DNA from 4 places in the Cutibacterium nasicola genome. Region 3 is predicted to be linked to each of the others. Evidence: riboswitches for the same ligand, from Rfam matches in the RefSeq annotation. Region 3 holds a riboswitch; each other region holds the start of a gene.
What was found. Region 3 has a riboswitch for cobalamin ahead of ACUCCZ_RS00325 (ribonucleoside-diphosphate reductase subunit alpha). Riboswitches for the same ligand answer to the same signal wherever they lie in the genome.

Region 1 (4,909 bases), 220 kb from region 3:
GGGGACACCACCACACCGCAGGATCGCGACAAGAGACTCCAACGCCTGCTCCTCGGTACGGATACGTGGCAGGTGCGGGAACGAAACACCTGAGCAAGGCACGCATCCCGGAGAAGTCAAACACACCATCGCGGGACGACTCCTCCGGGGCCGACTCATGAATCGTACCCCACACCCACACCTTCCATAGGGATATTTGGCTAAATCTCGTAAAGACGATCCTATGGCGTTCGCCTTTTACCTGTCATGATTCTCATATGGTGTTACGGAGCGTTGGGAAATCCTCCTTCACCGTCAGACATCGAGCGATCTGCGAGCGTGCTCTACGCCTTCATGATGATCGTTGGACCCGTGGCTCTGGGAGCTTGCCTGGAACTTCGGAGGTTCACCGAAGGTCACATCCTCACCACACCGACCGGGAGGTCTCGACTGCGAATCATCCTTCCATGGTGGGCCATCGCCGTTCTCCCATCGACCGTGGCCGTAGGCATTTCTGTTCTGGCGTCAGGATCTGGAAACCAGATCATGGAAATGTCGGCCATCGGTGCCGTTTGGATGCTCGCATGGGGCGTCTTCGGTGCTGCCATTGGGGCATCGTGGCCGCTGGCACTGTCAGCACCAACGGCCTTTCTCCTGCCCTTCATCCTCGTCTTGTATGGGCCAGCCGTATCGGTCATGAAGCTGCGATATCTTTTTGGCTACTACATGGGCTGCTGCACGTAGGTGAGATGTTGAATCCTCGAGTCCTCACAGCTGGAATGACGATGGCAGGTGGGATCCTCATCGTGTCAACCCTGGCCCTCATTGCAGGAAGACGGAATCATCATGCACGTATCACCGTGACCCTGATTATTGGATTGGTTGCGACGGCGTTCATCGGCTTTCACACGGCCAAAGGCATAGGTCCGCTGCCCGCCCCCGAACCGGACCACAGATCTGTCTGAGAGATAGTGATCCCGTGGTGTGCGCGTGGGAATCTCACGATCTCGAGCTGTTGGGCCCCGTGGCCCGGAAAGCAGACACAGCGTGGAGAGCACGTCCCCAAGGAATACAGGCAAGGTGCGCAGGAATCAACCCACGAAACCATGTGGCGGTCGACATCTGCGATATCCGTATCTGAGCCGCCGTCGAAGGCGGTTATGACCGTTGCCTCGGGATTGGCCATCGCCCCGTGTCAGGACCACAAAGATCAGGTGGCAGTCTGGGTTCTCGACACTCAGGATCGCGTCGTCGCCTGACTGACGAAACATTCGGGAATAGCGATGACGGGTCAGGAGTTTTCTCCTGAGACGCGCGAATGGCTGAAGTCCATGGATCGGCTGTCCATCCAGGACCAAGCCAGGATTTTCGAAGATTATCGATCTCGACTGCGAAAATGCTGAGAGGACACATAGCGCTTGGTTGGAGAGCCTGGGCGCGCAATCGATCATCGGAATTGTCTCCACCCGCAACATCGTTGGGCTGTCCGGCTTCAACCTTCTCACAAACGCCATTGGCATCAAGAAATTGTCATCCACCCCTGCAATCATCTGGGTTCTGACAAGCTTTCTGTTGGGGAGAACGGAAAATTACACATCCTGGTGGTCATGGCCGATCAAGGATCGGGCGGACGTGATGTCGGCGATATTGTCCGGGGTTCTTTGCCTTCTCGGAATCCTCATCTCGCTTATCAAGCCTCGTCAGACGGTGTAGCCCTTGGTGATTCCCATGCACCCTTGAGCGGATCCGGACAGTTACCCAGCCTCGTGGATCCAGGATGTTCCACGCTGATCGACTTCCCGTGCCGCATGAATACCTTGCGATATGCACTCCTCCATGGCCGCGCACCAGCCTGGCCGTGGCCCTGGGTGCCGGATGCTCCTTCGTGGCTCGCGCCATAGACTCCGACCGCGCACACCCCAATCGGCATCTTCCGCGATGAGAATCGCCCCCACCTACGACGACCAAGCCCGCACCCAAGCCCAGCTCGCCGCCGGGGACACCACCGACCAAGACTCCCACGACGCCGCTCTAGCCACCGTGCTGACCGGTAACCGACACCTAACAGGTGTACTCTGTGCCAGGCAGTACCCTCCAAGACCGACGATCCACGTCACCTTGGGCGGTGCTGGCACCGCAGCCACAGGGGAATTCGGTGCGATACCGGAACTGACCCGCAACCGTGAGGGGCCCACCCCCGAGTCGGAGTACCTGGGTTGTCGAAGGAACATCACACACCGTCGAGGACTGCGGTGAGTTCGACCCGGGAGCCTTCCCTGTCCGCAACGCAGCCTCAGGAAGAAGACCCGCCACATGCTCAGACTCACTCGATGGATCGCCGGCCTCGCTGCCGGTGCACTCATCGCATCACCATTCACAACATCAGCATTCGCCAACCCACCATCCACCCCATCACACACACCCCTCACCACCACCGACGACGGCTCCACCCCCTACTGCTTCAACCCACCAACCAACCCAGTCAAAGGCGCCATGTGGCCCGGATCGATCAACGACACCGCCGCCACCAGCACCTACGTCGCAAAAGCCGCTGACTGGCTCGCCAACAAATGGAAACAAGACCCCAAGAACTACAGACAAGCCGGCGGCATCGCTGACGGCATCATCGCCCTGGTCGGCTCCGATGCCCACCCCGACACCGTCACAGAAATGACCACAGCCCTCAAAAAAACCGGCCCGAAATACATCGAAAACAACCCGGCCGGCCTGGCAAAAGTCATCATGACCGCCGAAATCCTCGGAGACGACCCCACCTACTTCCTCGGCAAGGAAACCGGAAACCTGTGGATCAAACTCGCCGGCTACATCAACGACACCAACCCCAACATGCAACGCCGCGTCACCATGTACTGGGGCCCACACCTCATCACCATCGCACTAACCCGAGCCAACCGCCCAGTACCGAAAACAATTATCGACAAGCTGTTGTCCACCCAGGGCACTGGAGGCACCGATGCCGGCGCTTTCGGCTACACCAAAAAGAACCACGACGGCACCACGACCTTCGTCGGCGACCCCGACTACACCGGTATCGCCCTATCAGACCTAACCCTCCTCCAACACAACCCACACCTCATCCCAGACAACTACAACACCAAAATCACTACAGCCGCCAACCACGCCACCCAATGGGCACTCAACACCAAAACCCACGACGACGGGGACTACTGGGAAACCTACTCCGCCGCCAACTCCACCGGCATGCTCGCCAGCGCACTCGCAGAACGCGGCGAAGACATGACAACCGTCAAACAATGGCTCATCCGCCAACAAAACCTCACGAAAGTCGGCGCATGGCAAGCCCAACGCAACGACCACGAACCCAACATCATGGCCACCGACCAAGCAATCATGGCCATCACCGGCCACGGCTACGCCTCAACATGGTCCGGCAAACCCCCAAAAACACCCCAACCTGCACAACCACCCCAACCCCCAAACCTCAACACACACTGGTGAAGATCACTGTGCTGGGTGACTCGTATTCGGCAGGCAACGGAACCCTGGTCGATGGGTATCCGGCCGATGGGTCATATCGCAGCCCCAAGAACTATGGTTCGGTACTCACCGGCATGCTCAACCAGAAAAACACGGACACAACGTACCAACTCGACGTGCGGGCCTGGAGTGGTGCCCAGATCGCCACCGGAGACCACAACATCATCAGCCAGGCCGATACCATGGATCCCCACACCGGCGTGATCCTCATGACCGCCGGAGGCAACGACCTCAACTTCGCTGACGTCGTCGAAAACTGCTTTGCAGAAATAGCATGGTCAGCAAAAAAGTGCAGCGGGACGGTTGACGCAGCACGCAAGAAGACTGATGCCACGATGACGAACACGGTGACATTGCTGTCACATATCCAGCACCGACTGGCGGATCCGGCTCACACCCGTGTCATCCTGATCGGCTACCCCTACCTCATCCCGGCTGCCGAGGACGTTCCTGGCACGGGCATACCGGCGACCCGTGTCCGGGCCGCCGAGGACGAGTTCCGCGCCCGGCAGGCTGCCACCATCAAGGCCTGGAACACGTCTCATGGCCTCAAAGTGACCTACGCCCCCACCACCAGCCTGTTCAACACCCATGAGCCAGAACCGTCCTTCATTGATCTTGATTTACACAATCCTTATCGCTGGATCAACGAGTTCCATGAGACTGCCGGCTATGAGGGGTGGACCGGGAAGACCTGGTCACTTCCAAGTTGGGATCAGAATAATTGGTATCATCCGAATGTGATTGGCCATGAGCAGATTGCCGGGATGGTGCGTCCCTTGGTCAAACCGCCGAGGATGTATGGCCTGTCTGCCGGTGTCTCGCAGGTGGCGCCGGTGCCTGGGGTGCGGATGCGCGCCGACGTCATCGGGCAAAACCTGGTACGTGCAGGTGAACCCCTCGAATTGGACGCCTCCTCATCCTACACCTCAACCGGGCACATCAGACGCTGGCAATGGGACCTTGACGGGGACGGCCACTACGAAATCGACAGTGCCACACCTAGGATCACCCGCACCCTAAAGCAGCTGGGAAAGTATCGGGCACACCTACACATCACCGACACCACCGGAACCAGTGACACCCTCACCTTCCCCATCCACGTCACCCGAGACGGCGACGGCGTGCCCGACAACCAGGACAACTGCCCCACCATCGCCAACCAAGACCAGACCGACACCGACCACAACGGTGTAGGAGACGCCTGCGACCCCCACACCAAGGCACCACGATGACCACCCACAACAACACACCCAAGGACCAGTACCACCGCGCACCCCTCAACGGCCTCATCATCGGCACCATCGTCGGAGCCGTCTGGGCACTCGTGATTTTGGGATTCCTCATAACTCCGCCCCTAGCAAAACAAGACATTAAATCCTTTCCGCCCCAATTCATCATGTCCTTTGTT
Region 2 (4,909 bases), 830 kb from region 3:
GTCAGCAATGACGGCCCTGGCTGCTTCCTCGTCGAGGACACGCACCCGCTGGCCCTCCTCACCGATCTTCTCAGCGAGGACGAAGGTCTTGCCGCGACCCGCGAGCCCGTCGACCAATTCCGCCAGGCCTCGGTTGGGGGCTGTCAGCACGCCCACCTTGGGATGGATCTTGGCAAGCCGGATGGCGGTCTCGATGTCCTTGGAGTGTGAGGAGACGAACTGGGCGTCGTCCCAGGGCAAGGCCACGGCGGCGAAAGCAGCCTGCAAGGAGGTCGGGGCCGTCACGACCTCGACCTTGAGACCGGCCTGGCGGATACGTCGCACCACACCGAAGAAGAGCGGGTCACCGGAGGCGATGACAACGACGTTGGCGTCGTCGGGCAGGGACTGAACTCGCTCGACGGCAGGGCCGATGAGGCCGAGCTTCTGACGCTTCTCGTCGGGAACGTTGAGGGCGTCAAGGTGACGCTGACCTCCGACGACGAGGTCAGCATCGGCGACCTCCTGGCGCAAGGAGTCGGAAATGGTACCGAGATATCCGTGGACGCGAATCATGAATTGTCCTTCGTGTCGGAGTTCGTGGGGTTCTGGTCGTAGACGCCGCGAGTGCCGTGGGCCTTGAGGTCAGCGCGGGCCTGGGCGTCAGCTCCGCGGTATTCGTGACGGAAACCGGGGTGGTAGAGGTGGCTGCGAGTCTTGATCGGGCCCTCTGCCAGGGCCGGTCCGACGAGGACGACGGCGTGCTTCCACAGCTTGTGGTTGCGCATCGTCTCCGAGAGGTGGGCCAGGTCGCAGCGGAACATGATTTCCTCGGGCCAGCTGACCGCGTACCCGATGATGCAGGGAGTCTCGGGCAGGTAGCCTCCCTCCAGCAGGGCATCCTGAAGAGCCTTGTTACGGGCCGCGGAAAGGTAGATCGCCATTGTCGCACCGTGACGGGCGAAGGAGGCGACGGTTTCCCCGTCGGGCATGGGGGTCCGCCCGCCCTCCAGTCGGGTGAGGACGAGTGACTGGGATACCTCTGGGACGGTGATCTCGACGTCCATCCGGGCGGCAGCGGCCGAGAAGGCCGAGATGCCCGGGATGGTCTCGAAGTCGATACCGATGCGACGACACAGGTCGCGCTGCTCGGCGGTGGCGCCATAGATGGACGGGTCACCGGTGTGGACCCTCGCCACCACCAGCCCCTCGTCACGGGCGCGGGTGTAGAGGGGCTCGAGGTCCTCCAGCGGGATGGAGGCGGAGTCAATGAGCTCGGCTCCCGCCTTGTGACGGGCCACCATGTCGGGGTGAACGAGGCTGGAGGCCCAGATGATGATGTCAGCGGTCTCGATGACACGGGCTCCGCGCAGGCTCACCAGGTCCGGAGCGCCCGGTCCGGCACCGACGAAAACGACCCTGCCTGCTCCCTCGGGGATCTCCCGCCACGGTACCGGAGGCGGCTCGATGGCGTTGTGGTCCAGATCCTCCAAGACCCTCTCAGAGGCGTGCTGAGTGGGTCGTGCAGCTTGAGGTTCGTTCACAGTTTTCCTCCCGTGATGGTGCGCTCTGGAGTGGTGAGGACGGTCGAGAAGTACGGCAGAGCCTGAGTATCAGCGACCTCACCGAGGGTGACGATCTGCTCGGACTCCAGCGTGACGTCGGTGCCGATGACAGCCTGACGATCCCGCTGCCGCAGCTGCTCGACAACGTCTGGGAGTTTGCGTCCCCCCTTGTAAATCGCCACTGAGTCGACGAGGTCGAGGACCTGGCCAAGTTTTTCCATCCCGACGGTGGCCGGGACGAGGGCCAGGACCTCCTTGCCCTCCACCAGCGGGCGCCCGGACGCCGCCGACAGGGCCTGCATGGCGGTGATACCTGGGCTCAGCTCGACGCTGACGTCGGGGAGTCTCTCCTCGACATTGGCGCGCAGGTAGGTGAAGGTGGAGAAGACCGTCGGATCGCCGACGGTGGCCAGGGCGACAGTGCGAGCCCCTTCGTCGAAGGCCGTGATCGCCGCATCGGCGGATACCTGCCAGGAGGCCCTGCGCTTCTCGCCGACACCAGACCTCTCCCGCATGGAGAAGGGGATGCGCTTGATGCGCTCGACGATCTCCGGGGCGACGGCAGTGATGATGGTCTCGGCACGTCCGGGACCGTCGGTGGTGGCCTCGGTGTAGGGCACGAGGATGACATCAGCCTCGCGCAGGATGCGCACGGTTCTCAGGGTGACCAGCTCTGGGTCACCCGGCCCCACTCCGACCCCGATGAGGGTTCGTCCCGACTTGTGGTCAGGATGTACAGGGGCATAGCTCATGACGGCCTCCTCAGGTGTCCTCGCCCGATGACGTGCGCAACGAACCGTTCGAGTGTCTGGCTGCCATCACCGCGGCGATGGTCACAGTGGCGGGACCGCGCCGGACTCACACCGGCTTCCTCGAGATCGGTCGTTGTATCGATCCTCCCACATCGTGGCACCACACCACGACACGGCCGGGGTCAGCTCCCGCCTGCCAGGGAGAACAGACGGTCAAGACCGAGATGCTCCTCAACGGCGTCGGCCAGCACGTCGATCATCTGCTCGCGGCGCTGCCCATACCCGATGGCACCCTCCACCGGGCGCCACGCCGATCCGGCATGCTCGGCAGCCTCGGCCAGCCAGGCGCGCCGGAAATCGTCACATTCGAAGGCACCATGCCACATCGTCCCCCAGACACTTCCGACGCGGACTCCGTCGAGGAAGGGCTCCCCCGCCGACAGGTCGACATCCATTCGGCCGTGATGGATCTCGTAGCCGCCGACCTCGATCCCCCGCCAGGATCCGCTCGGGATGGCCAGGGTCTTGTCGGCACCGAAGGTCACCTCGACCGGCAGTAGCCCGAGTCCCTCGGTTCGCTCGGTCGGCGATTCCTGACCCTCGGGGTCGAGGATGAGGCGGGTGAGCATCTGGTAGCCGCCACAAATGCCCAGCACAGTGCGACCTTGACGGGCACGGCGGGCCACGACCTCAGCGATTCCGGTGGACCTCAGCCACTCCAGATCACGCACGGTGGACCGCGATCCGGGCAGGACGAGCACGTCGGCCAGTTCGCAGGTGTTGGGGTTGGTCGTCACCTGGACGTCGACCCCGGCCTCGGCGGCCATGGCGTCGACATCGGTGGCGTTGGAGATTCTCGGCAGCCGGACGACGGCAACCCGCAGATCGTCGGTGGAAACGGAGTTCCCGTCGTGACGCCAGCGTCCCACCTCCAACGCATCCTCACCGTCGAGCCACACCTCGGGGACCCAGGGCAGCACCCCAAAACTCGGCATTCCGGTGCGACGAGTGATCTCTTCCAGACCAGGAGCGAGAACGGACTCATCACCGCGGAATTTGTTGATGACGTACCCGGCCAGCAGGGAACGGTCCGCGTCGTCGAGCAGCGCCCAGGTGCCGAAGAGGCTGGCGAGCACCCCGCCGCGGTCAATGTCCCCGACGAGCACCACCGGCAGGCTCTTCTCCCTTGCCAGTCCCATGTTCGTGTAGTCACCGGCACGCAGGTTGATCTCGGCCGGGGAGCCCGCACCCTCGCAGATGACCATGTCGTGGGCGGCGGAGAGCTCGTCGTAGGCGGCCCATGCGGCTTCCGCGAGGTGACGTCGTCCGGTGGCGTACTGTCCCGCTTCCAGCACGCCTCCCGGCGTGCCACGCAGCACGATGAAGGAGCGACGATCGGTGCCAGGTTTGAGCAGCACCGGATTCATGGCTGATTCCGGAGTCACCCTGGCGGCGCTGGCCTGCAGGTACTGCGCCCGGCCGATCTCGGACCCGTCGGGGCAGACCATCGAATTGTTCGACATGTTCTGGGCCTTGTAAGGAACGACGTCGATCCCACGACGCCACGCGGCCCGGCAGAGGGCAGTGACGACCAGCGACTTCCCGGCGTCAGAAGACGTTCCGGCGACGAGGATTCCACTCATCTCACTTCTCCTTCGCGCTCGAGTCGTAACGACGAGGCAGGATGCCGCCGTAGAACCTGAGGTGGGCGATGGCCGCTACGCCGAGGCAGGCGGCAGCCGTCGCCATCCCGGTGACCCCGGTGACGAGGTCGGCAGCGTCCGCGACCTTCCGACCGTCCGGGCGTGCGCCGTCTCCCAGCAGGGGACGATCCTCGTGACGATTGCCGTAGTAGACATTGCGTCCGCCCAGTTGCACCCCGAGGGCGCCCGCCCAGGCCGACTCGCACCATCCCCCGTTCGGACTGGGGTGATGGCCATGATCACGCATCATGATCTGCACTGCCCGACGCCGGTCTCCCCCGACGGTGGGCGCCAGCAGGCAGGCGAACAGTCCGGTCAGCCGGGCGGCAGGGAGATCCAGCAGATCGTCAAGGTGGGCGGCAACCTTCCCGAAGTTCTCGTAACGCTCGTTGTGGTGTCCGATCATGGCATCGAGGGTGTTCGCCCCTCGATGTACCAGCATTCCCGGTACTCCGGCCACGGCTCCCCACCACAGGGATGCCACGGCGGCGTCGGCGGTGTTCTCGGCCATGGACTCCACGGTCGCCCGAGCCAGTTCCGGCTCGTCGAGCTGGTCGGCGTCACGGGAGCACAGGTGGGACAGCTGCTCGCGGGCCCCGGCCAGGTCGTCCTCGTCGAGCCGGACGTACATTCGCTGACCTTCGTCGGCCAGCGAGGTCGCCCCGATGACCGCCCAGGTCGTCGCAGCCGTCGTGATCACGCGCAGCATCGGGTGTTTCGCGGTGACCTTCTCGACCCCTGCCCCCAACAGGGCCAGAGGGACGAGACATGCAGCCACATGAGCACCGCCACGCGCGACGGAGTCGGCCCAGTCACGCTTCTCGAGGGCAGCGGCGGCATTGCCAAAGACCGCCACCGGGTGGTGTTCCTGCGGATCACCGAACAACCGATCGGCGACGACACCTACTCC
Region 3 (4,909 bases):
TTCTTGGGGGACGACTTCTCAGGGGTGGGGATGCGAAGACGCGATTCGGCGAAATCCCCGACTTCGAGGTCAACCGGGGCTCCCTTGATCCCGGAGCCACCGACGTCAATACCCAGCACGTTACTCATGGGGGCAAGCGTAACGGGTGGTGGCGGAGCTCGGGGGGGGGGAGACAGTGAAGCGCGTCAGTGCGGTTGCCACGTTGAGGCGGCAGCGGACAACCCGAACGTGCAGTCCCTCTTGGGAGGTGACGTTCCCAGCCACCAGCGCTGTGCCGAGGTGACTCTGCATGGCATTGAGGTGCGCAGACAAGGCCTGCAGGCCCCCTCACCTTGCGTATTCGCAGCGACGGCCGGTATCCGCGAAAAATGCCATCCGGTGAAGACCAGACCGACCACCGCAGCGATGGCACCGGCCCACCAGGTGACGAAGATCCCCAGCACGGCGGCGAGGACGACCGTCAGAATGCCTCAGGTCAGACAGACCATGAGCCTCGTGACGGTCACGCATTTCGCAGAGACCGGATGCCATTAGCCTCCGGGAGGGCTGAAGAGGTCGTCCACGTCATGTGGCTCTGACAAGGGGCGATGTCAGGTCCAAGGCATCCTTTGGGGGTGACATCACCCACGTGCGTGGCATTGGTCGTGGTCTTCCGGCCAGGAGGTATCGTTGATGAGGTCGAGGGCCACGACTGGTTCGGCATCGAGTGCCTCGGACCGGGGCCTTTCGATGGTCGCGGTGCTGGTGTCGCGGCGTACTGCGGTGGCGAACCCGCGACGAGGACCGTTGCGGTGCCCGGTGGCTTTGTTGGCCGCCGTCGTCGACTGCCCGGCGGTGTGACGGGGGAGCATGTGGAGGTCGTAGGTCGTCTTGACACCCATCCGCCACGCAGCGGTGTAGAGGTCCTCCATGTCACCGATCGATCGGGAGGCCAGGTAGATGTTGCGGCTGATGGCCTGGTCCACCCACTTCTGCGCCCTGGCGGCCACGTTGAGGCAAGCCATTGGATCCAGGGTGAAGGAGGTGCGGTACAAACGTCGCAAGGATGCCGGGATGGCCTGGATCCCGCTGGGATCTCCCTGACGACGCAGCAATTCCTCGCGCACCTTCTCCCACAGCCCGAGGTCCTTGAGGTCGGCCACCAGGTTGCGATTGACCTCGAGGAACTTCCCGGCTGAGGTGGCTCGGGAGAGCACCTGGGACAACTGCGGATCCAGGCCCGGCGTCGTGCCAGCGACCAGACCGATCGACGCCGTCGGGGCGATGGCCAGCAAGGTGGCATTGCGCATTCCTCGGCTCACCTTGGCGCGCAGCCCGTCCCAGTCCATCCTCGTCGTCCGGTCGACGTCAACGGGAATGCCACGGTCGCGCTCCAGGAGGGCGAGGGTGTCGACGGGGACCATCCCCTTCGACCAACCAGATCCTTCGAACATCGGGTAGGCCCCGCGCTCGGCGGCCAGATCGGCGGAGGCGTCGATGGCGTGCCAGCTGATGAATTCGATGACTTGGTCGACGATGTCGTAGGCATTAGGGGAGTCGTAGGGAATCCGCACCTGCTCGAGCATGTCCGTCAGCCCCATGATGCCCAGGCCGATGGCCCGGTTCTCCACGTTTGATCGCTCGGCCTGCGGCGCCGCCGAAGCGGTGATGTCGACGAGGTCGTCGAGCTGACGTATCACCAGTCGGGTGGTGGCGGCCAGGTGCTCCCAGTCGATGCGACGCTTCTTGCGCGGCCCGACGAGGTGCCCGGCAAGGTTGACCGACGCCAGGTTGCACACCGAGGTGTGGTCGCGATCTTGGGGTAGGCAGATCTCGGTGCACAGATTCGAGGCGTGGATCGTCCCGGTGTTGTTGTTCAACGCGCGGGTGTTGACGCTGTCCTTCCACGTCAGCCACGGGTGCGACGTCGTCTGCAGGCTCACCAGGATGGCCCGGAACTGTTCTCGAGCCGTGGTGCGATGGAACCTCTTGATCTTCCCGGCGTCGGCCTGTGTGACATAGTACGCATATCTCTTCGAGAACTCAGACCCGGTGAGCTCGGTGAGATCGGGGGTCTCGGCGGGGTCGAAGAGGTACCAGTCCTCGTCCTTGGCGACCCGCTTCATGAACTCGTCGGAGATCCACACCGCGGTTCCGGCGGTACGAGTGCGTCGGTACGGGTCACCGGAGTTCTGCCGCAGGTCGAGGAACTGCGGGAAGTCCATGTGCCAGTTCTCCATGTAGAAGCACAGCGCGCCGAGCTGTTTGCCTCCCCGGGAGACTGCCCGCAGCGTCGAGTCGATGGTGTGCATGAAGGGGATCGGACCGGTTGACGCAGTGGTGTCGGAGCGGATCGGTGACCCTTGGCAGCGCAGGTCCGACATCGACAGCCCAATACCTCCGGTGCCCCTGGTGATCCGCATGACGTCGCGGATCGTCCGGGCGATGTGCTCGAGGTCGTCCTCGGTGCGCATCACGAAACAGGTGGACAGCTGGGCGGACGGCGTCCCGGCGTTGGCGAGGGTGGAGTCGGCGGCAAGGTGACGTAGGTTGCTCATGGAGTCGTAGAGGGCGAGGGCGGAGGATGTGGGGTCGTCCTCGGTGAGGCTGAGACCCATCGCCACACGCATCCAGAAGTACTGGGGCACTTCCAAGGCGCGTTGGTCGGGGGTGCGCAAGAGGTAACGGTTGACCACGGTGCGCACACCAGTGAATCCGATGAGGTCGTCACGGCTGGGATCGAGGGCTGATGCGAGGACGTCAAGATCGAAGATTCGCCCCAGGCGCTCGTCAAGGCGCCCTGCTGCGACGAGTCTTCCGATCGTGCGCGGGAAACAAGCACGGTGCAGGTTGCGCACGCGTGTCGGGTCGACGTCACCCAGATCGTCGTGGGTGTTGCCAAAGACCTCCTTGTACAGCTTCTTGACGGCGATCCGGCTGGCGATGGTGTCAAAGGCAGGGTCGTCCTTGGCATTGCCCAGAGCCACCTGGATGACGGCCTCGTCAAGGGCATCGGTGGTGATGCCGTCGAAGAGTGTGATCTCCACCTCGGCCTGCAGCAGAGTCGCCCGGGCGACGGCATCATCGAGCCCGCGGGCTGAGTCGATGATGGACGCGGCGACTTCGTTGCCGTCGTAGGGAGCCAGCGATCCGTCACGTTTGCGGACGCGAATGGTTGAGATGGGGTCGGCGCTCATTGCAATTCCTCCGTGCGATGCCGTGGGCACGCGACCGGGCGGAATGCGGCAGGGACACTGGTCCCCATGAACGCTGCGATACTTCCCGCGAGATCGCGAACCGGGCCCCGCGGTTGCGGGACCACACCTGGCAGGTCTTCGGGCTCACGAGCACTTGTTGCCTACTGGCCGTCGCTTCCCATGCCGGAGCACAGTGCGTGATGACGGCGGTCGTTCTCGTACACCGCTGCGGGGCAGCTCCGGATTCACACCGGATTCCCTCTTAGCCCGTGCGAACACGGGAACCACGTGCACTTGTCACTATATGAACGCTGATCAAGGCGAGTCAACGCGAGGCCTGGAGAGCCTTGGGTGTGTGTGGCTGTCCTAGACTTGCGACGTGACGATTCCCGATGACTGGCGGATTGGTGACGCCGAGCGCGCCCGGGCATCGGACATCCTCGACGAGGCATGGACGTTGGGAAAGCTGACTCGCGACGAGCATGCGGAGAGGGTGGAGGCTGCTCTGCAGGCCCGTACCTATGGCGATCTGGGCGGGTTGCTCTCTGACCTTGGCGCGACGGTCGGGAGTGTGGCCGTCCCCGCTCATCCTGGCCACGGCGAGGCGGTGCGGATCGTCCCCGGTCCGGAGGCTGACCACATGACCTGCATCATGAGCGACACGGTCTGGGCCTCGGGACGGACGATGGCCAAACTCACCACCGTCACCGGGTTCATGGGGGATCCGTGCTTCGACCTGACCTCCATGCCGTGGGCAAGTCGTCACATCACCATTGACCTGACGATCGTCATGTGTGACGCGACTTTCCTGGTGCCCGACGGGGTGCGCATCGAGGACTCGATGTCGCGAGTGCTCGGAGACCTCACGGTTCGCGGACTCTCCCAGCCGGGGCTGGATGGCCCTGTCCTCACCTTGCGCGGGACGAGCATCCTCAGCGATGTTGACATCCACGGCCCTGGATCCAAGAAGTACGCAAGGCTCAGGAAGAAGTGGAATCGCTGACGGTCGACCGGCGACGGGATCGTCAGTCGCGTCAGCGCCACGCCCCACGGAACCTGGCCGGATGCCATGGGGCGTCCTCGTTGGGAACACCCAGCTCATGGGCGGCACGCAACGGCCAGTTGGTGTCGCGTAGAGCCGCCCGTCCCACCATGATGGCGTCGGCGCTGCCCTTCTCCAGCAGCTCCTCGGCCAGCTGTGGGGTCCAGATCATGCCGACGGTGGCTGTGGGAATATCCGCCTCGGCGCGCACCCGAGCCGCCAGGTCAGCCTGGTAGGCCGGGGCGACGGGGATGGGGGCCGACGAATTGCCTCCTGAGGAGGCGTCGAGCAGATCGACCCCGGCTTTCGCGAAGCGCCGCGACAGTTCGACGGAGTCCTTCACCTGCCAGCCGTCGTCCCGCCAGTCAGTGACCGACAGGCGCGCCAGCAAGGGCATGTCTTCAGGAATGGCCCCACGCACAGCCTTCGCGACCTCCAACGGCAGGCGAACACGTCCGTCGAAGTCACCGCCCCAACCGTCGGCGCGGGTGTTGGACAGCGGTGAGTAGAACTGGTGCAGCAGGTAACCGTGGGCGCTGTGAATCTCGACGGCGTCGAACCCAGCTTCCACGGCACGTGTCGCAGCGGTGCGGAAGTCGTCGATGACCTTCGCGATGCCGTCCTCGTCAAGGGCAGTGACGGGCAGACCGACGTACTGCTTGCCGTCAGCAGGCGCGTCAGTCGGGCCGAC
Region 4 (4,909 bases), 1.0 Mb from region 3:
TGGGCCAGGTACTCCCCGATGAGGGGATCGACGATCGTCGTGTGTCCGGTGTTGACCATCTCGACCCTCTCGGCGTCAATGTCAATGGCGACGACACTGTTGTGCTGGGCAAGCAACACGGCATTGGCCATGCCGACATAGCCCAGTCCTGCGACGGCGATCTTCACGAGACGTCCTTTCGGTGGGTCCCCATGAGTCTAGGGCGGTGACCTTACGAGACGGTGACGTGATGCTCGCGAACCTGGTAACGCGGCGCGTCGCGGGCATGGCGTTGACCTCACTACACAGCGTCGGGCCTGAAGAGGCTCGTTGTTCTGCTCGTGTTCTCCCTGAGCGAGAACAGGATCATGGTGATGTGGGCGCTTCTTCCGCGATGCCGAGATGCTGGCTGGGAGACCTCAATATGCTGGAACTACGACCCCGGGAGGATTCATGGACACCATCACGATCACCGCTGACGACGGAGCCGACCTCGACGTCCTTGTCTGGCGTCCGGAGGCTGCGCCGGGTCGCCCCACCAAGGGATTGGTGCAGTTGTGTCATGGCATGGCCGAGTACGCGGCCCGCTATGACGAGGTGGCCCGGGCGCTGGCGGACGACGGCTGGCTCGTCGTGGCGAATGATCACCGTGGTCACGGACCGCGCGCTGCTGCCACCGGACAACTTGGGACCACCCCTGATCGGGGCCACCACCAACTGCTCGACGATCTCTCCGCGGTTGCTGACCACTTCATGGCCGAGGTTGAGGGGAAGCCGTGGTTCCTCGTCGGACACTCGATGGGATCGTTCCTCGCCCGTGTTCTGGCCGCTCGCCGGGGACGCGAGATGACCGGCCTGGTCATCATTGGCACAGGCTCCTCCTTGGGGCCGTTGAGCACCGTCGCCACCGGGCTTGCCCGTTCCCAGGTGCTCATGTTGGGGGAGGACTCCCGCAGTCCGTTGCTCAACACCTTGTCTTTCGGGTCCTTCAACCGGGCCTTCCAGCCGGCTCGCACCGACTACGACTGGTTGTCTCGAGACGTGCGCGTCGTGGACGCCTACAACAACGACCCGCTGTGCGGTTTCGTCTGCACCGCAGCCTTCTACCGCGAATTGGTACGACTCATCGAACTCGCCAATTCCACCGAGGTTCTACGTGCCACTCCGCCTGCTCTGCCTGTTTTGCTCATGGCCGGTGCCAAGGATCCGGTGGGCGACTCCGGTAGGGGAGTGCGTCGCGCAGCTTGCCAATTGCGCGATGCCGGGTCCCAGGAGGTGGACGTCATCCTGTACCCGGGTGGGCGCCATGAGGTTCTCAATGAGGTCAATCGCAGGCACGTCCATGCCGACCTACGAGAGTGGATCGACTCTGTCGCAAACCGGCCTCAAATCCCCCAGGTCCGCAAGGCACGGTAAACGTCTGTTCACAGCACGGTCGCACAATCGTGCACATGCACCCCCGCTGTGCCAAGTCGATCGTGCGCAGCCTAGTATCATAGGTGCTGGTGCCAAGGAATCCCGTCCGGGGGTTTCAAGGCGGTAAGAGGGAATCCGGTGCAATTCCGGAACTGCCCCGCAGCGGTGAGTGGGAACGACATCACCATCGACGTCCAGTTGGTCTTAGGTCCGACCGGATGGCGATCAAGCACTGGGCTTCGGTCTGGGAAGCGGTGACGTAGGACTTGTCGGCAGACGAGGTGCCCATGAGTCCGAATACCTGCCAGAGCTTGCGACGTACCCTGCGTGCGCCGCAGCGTCCGAGGTCTCGAGGGCCGACCGAGGTCGTCCACCCATCCGCAGCGAAGCAGGAGTCTGACGAATGACTGATGCTGACAACCTCGCATCCAAGTCCGTCGAGGACAGGATGCCCGAGGAGTTGAGCCTGGCCGGGGACTTTCCGAAGATCACCCACGAACAGTGGGAGGACGCGGTCCTCAAGGTCTTGAACCGGGGACGTCCCGAGGGCAAGGAGCTCAACATTGAGCAAGGAATGAAGCGCCTCGAGCCGAGCACGGTCGACGGCATCAAGATCGAGCCGATGTACCGGCGTCAAGATGCCCCTGAGAAGCTCGGCGCCCCGGGTGTGCCGCCCTTCACCCGTGGCGCCACGATCCGGACTGGCGTCATGGACGCATGGGATGTGCGGGCCCTTCACGAGGATCCGGATCCGCAGTTCACCAGGAAGGCGATCATCGCCGACCTCGAGCGTGGTGTGATGTCCCTGTGGCTGCGCGTCGGTGCCGACGCCATCAAGCCGGAGGACATTGCCGGGGACCTCAAGGACGTGTTGCTCGACCTGGCCAAGGTTGAGGTCTCGAGCCGTGACGACCAGGAGGCCGCTGCACAGGCCCTCCTTGACGTCTATGTCGACTCCGACATCGATCCCGACAAGCTGTCGTTCAATCTCGGTCTGGACCCGATCGGTTTCGCCGCTCTCAACGGCGGCACCCCGGATCTGTCCACGATGGCCGAGTGGGCCAAGAAGACCGACAAGTACAAGAATTCTCGTGCCTTCGTCGTTGATGCGACGGTCTACCACAACGCTGGTGCCGGCGACGTGCACGAGCTCGCCTGGGCCATCGCCACCGGCGTCGAGTATGTCCGTGCGCTCATGGAACAGGGGCTGACTGCCGAGCAGGCCTTCGATTCCATCAACTTCCGGGTCTCCGCAACCCACGACCAGTTCCTGACCATCTGCCGTCTGCGTGCCCTGCGTACCCTGTGGAACCGCATCGGTGAGGTCTTCGAGGTTCCGGCTGCCAAGCGTGGCGCCCGTCAGGAGGCCGTGACGAGCTGGCGTGAGTTGACCCGCGATGATCCCTACGTCAACATCCTGCGTGGCACCATCTCGACCTTCGGTGCTGCTGTCGGTGGCGCCGAGGCCGTCACGACCCTGCCCTTCGATGCCGCCATCGGCCTGCCGAAGAGCGACTTCTCCCGTCGTATCGCCCGCAACACGGGCATTATCCTCGCCGAGGAGTCCAACATCGGCCGCGCCAATGACCCGGCGGGTGGTTCCTTCTACGTCGAGGCCCTGACCAAGAAGCTGGAGGAGGCCGGTTGGGCCGAGTTCCAGGCTGTCGAGGCCGCCGGTGGCATGGTTGCCGCCCTCACCGGTGACCACGTTCGCACCGAGCTCGACAAGCTCAACGCCGAGCGCGCCAAGCGTCTGGCCACCCGCAAGCAGCCGATCACGGCCGTCAGCGAGTTCCCGCTGCTCGACGCCAAGACCGTCGAGACCAGGCCCTACCCCGAAGCTCCCAAGCGCAACGGTCTCGAACAGCACCGTGACGCCGAGGTCTTCGAGGCCCTCGTCGATCGTTCCGCCACCTGCTCCGAGCGTCCGAAGGTGTTCCTGGCCTGCCTGGGAACCCGTCGTGACTTCGGTCCCCGCGAGGGATTCTCCGCCCCGGTGTGGCACATCGCCGGCATGGAGACCCCCGAGTGCGAGGGCGGCACCACGGAAGAGGTCGTCAAGGCCTTCAAGGAGTCCGGTGCCGAGGTCGCAGACCTGTGCTCGAACGCCAAGACCTACGCGGCCCAGGGCCTCGAGGTCGCCAAGGCCCTCAAGGAGGCCGGCGCCAAGCTGGTCTACCTGTCGGGTGCCTTCAAGGAATTTGGTGATGACGCTGCCGAGGCCGAGAAGGTCATCGACGGTCGCATCTACCTCGGGATGGACGTCGTTGACGTCCTGACCACCACTCTGGACACGTTGGGAGTTGCCAAGTGACCACCCTGCCCCGTTTCGATTCCATCAACCTGGGAGACGCTCCGGTTCCCGCGGACGCTCAGGAGCAGTTCGCCAAGCTGGCTGCCGCTTCCGCTGAGCAGGAGCCCTGGACCACTCCGGAACAGATTTCGGTTGGTCATTTGTACTCCGAGGACGTCTACGCCGACATGGACTGGCTGGACACCTACGCCGGTCTGCCTCCGTTCACCCACGGCCCGTACGCCACCATGTACGCCTTCCGACCCTGGACGATTCGTCAGTACGCCGGATTCTCCACCGCCAAGGAGTCCAACGCCTTCTACCGCCGTAACCTGGCCGCCGGCCAGAAGGGTCTGTCGGTCGCCTTCGACCTGCCGACCCACCGCGGCTACGACTCTGACAATCCCCGTGTTCCCGGTGATGTCGGCATGGCCGGCGTGGCTGTGGACTCCATCCTCGACATGCGTGAGCTCTTTGCCGGCATCCCGCTGGATCGCATGTCTGTGTCCATGACGATGAACGGCGCCGTGCTGCCGATTCTGGCCCTGTACGTGGTGGCCGCCGAGGAGCAGGGTGCCAAGCCCGAGCAGCTCGCCGGAACGATCCAGAATGACATCCTCAAGGAGTTCATGGTTCGTAACACGTACATCTACCCGCCGCTGCCCTCGATGCGGATCATCTCCGACATCTTCGCCTACACCAGTGCGAACATGCCGAAGTGGAACTCCATCTCGATCTCCGGCTATCACATGCAGGAGGCTGGCGCGACCGCCGACATCGAGATGGCCTACACCTTGGCCGACGGTGTCGACTACATCCGTGCCGGTGAGTCGGTGGGTCTGCAGGTCGACCAGTTCGCCCCGCGTCTGTCGTTCTTCTGGGCCATTGGCACCAACTTCTTCATGGAGGTCGCCAAGATGCGCGCGGCCCGCATGCTGTGGGCCAAGCTCGTGCACCAGTTCGGGCCGAAGAACCCGAAGTCGATGAGCCTGCGTACCCACTCGCAGACCTCCGGCTGGTCGCTGACCGCCCAGGACGTCTACAACAACGTCATCCGCACCTGTGTGGAGGCCATGGGGGCCACCCAGGGGCACACCCAGTCCCTGCACACGAACTCCCTCGACGAGGCCATCGCCCTGCCGACCGACTTCTCCGCTCGTATTGCTCGAAACACTCAGCTGTTCATCCAGCAGGAGTCGGGCACCTGTCGCGTCATCGACC

Region 1: it holds a riboswitch for cobalamin, as region 3 does, so the genes downstream of both, ACUCCZ_RS01330 (prenyltransferase/squalene oxidase repeat-containing protein) here and ACUCCZ_RS00325 (ribonucleoside-diphosphate reductase subunit alpha) in region 3, are expected to answer to the same signal.
Region 2: it holds a riboswitch for cobalamin, as region 3 does, so the genes downstream of both, cobI (precorrin-2 C(20)-methyltransferase) here and ACUCCZ_RS00325 (ribonucleoside-diphosphate reductase subunit alpha) in region 3, are expected to answer to the same signal.
Region 4: it holds a riboswitch for cobalamin, as region 3 does, so the genes downstream of both, mutA (methylmalonyl-CoA mutase small subunit) here and ACUCCZ_RS00325 (ribonucleoside-diphosphate reductase subunit alpha) in region 3, are expected to answer to the same signal.

What each region holds. Positions count from the first base shown of each region.
Region 1 is NZ_CP199745.2:293,993-298,901, reverse strand. Features, by position in the region: gene ACUCCZ_RS01350 (2-oxoacid:ferredoxin oxidoreductase subunit beta) at 1-93, shown strand, start outside; partial or broken gene ACUCCZ_RS01345 (hypothetical protein) at 247-1,382, shown strand; partial or broken gene ACUCCZ_RS01340 (hypothetical protein) at 1,429-1,692, shown strand; partial or broken gene ACUCCZ_RS01335 (2-oxoglutarate synthase) at 1,820-1,897, shown strand; cobalamin riboswitch at 2,079-2,212, shown strand; gene ACUCCZ_RS01330 (prenyltransferase/squalene oxidase repeat-containing protein) at 2,293-3,459, shown strand; partial or broken gene ACUCCZ_RS01325 (PKD domain-containing protein) at 3,453-4,733, shown strand; gene ACUCCZ_RS01320 (hypothetical protein) at 4,730-4,909, shown strand, end outside.
Region 2 is NZ_CP199745.2:1,837,249-1,842,157, forward strand. Features, by position in the region: gene cobJ (precorrin-3B C(17)-methyltransferase) at 1-555, opposite strand, end outside; gene cobM (precorrin-4 C(11)-methyltransferase) at 552-1,523, opposite strand; gene cobI (precorrin-2 C(20)-methyltransferase) at 1,520-2,248, opposite strand; cobalamin riboswitch at 2,235-2,462, opposite strand; gene ACUCCZ_RS08685 (cobyric acid synthase) at 2,479-3,939, opposite strand; gene ACUCCZ_RS08690 (CobD/CbiB family cobalamin biosynthesis protein) at 3,941-4,855, opposite strand.
Region 3 is NZ_CP199745.2:72,696-77,604, forward strand. Features, by position in the region: partial or broken gene ppgK (polyphosphate--glucose phosphotransferase) at 1-214, opposite strand, end outside; gene ACUCCZ_RS00325 (ribonucleoside-diphosphate reductase subunit alpha) at 621-3,176, opposite strand; cobalamin riboswitch at 3,289-3,480, opposite strand; gene ACUCCZ_RS00330 (DUF1707 SHOCT-like domain-containing protein) at 3,556-4,179, shown strand; gene ACUCCZ_RS00335 (NADH:flavin oxidoreductase/NADH oxidase) at 4,211-4,909, opposite strand, start outside.
Region 4 is NZ_CP199745.2:1,643,410-1,648,318, reverse strand. Features, by position in the region: gene ACUCCZ_RS07695 (nucleotide sugar dehydrogenase) at 1-131, opposite strand, end outside; gene ACUCCZ_RS07690 (alpha/beta fold hydrolase) at 433-1,395, shown strand; cobalamin riboswitch at 1,466-1,718, shown strand; gene mutA (methylmalonyl-CoA mutase small subunit) at 1,799-3,709, shown strand; gene scpA (methylmalonyl-CoA mutase) at 3,706-4,909, shown strand, end outside.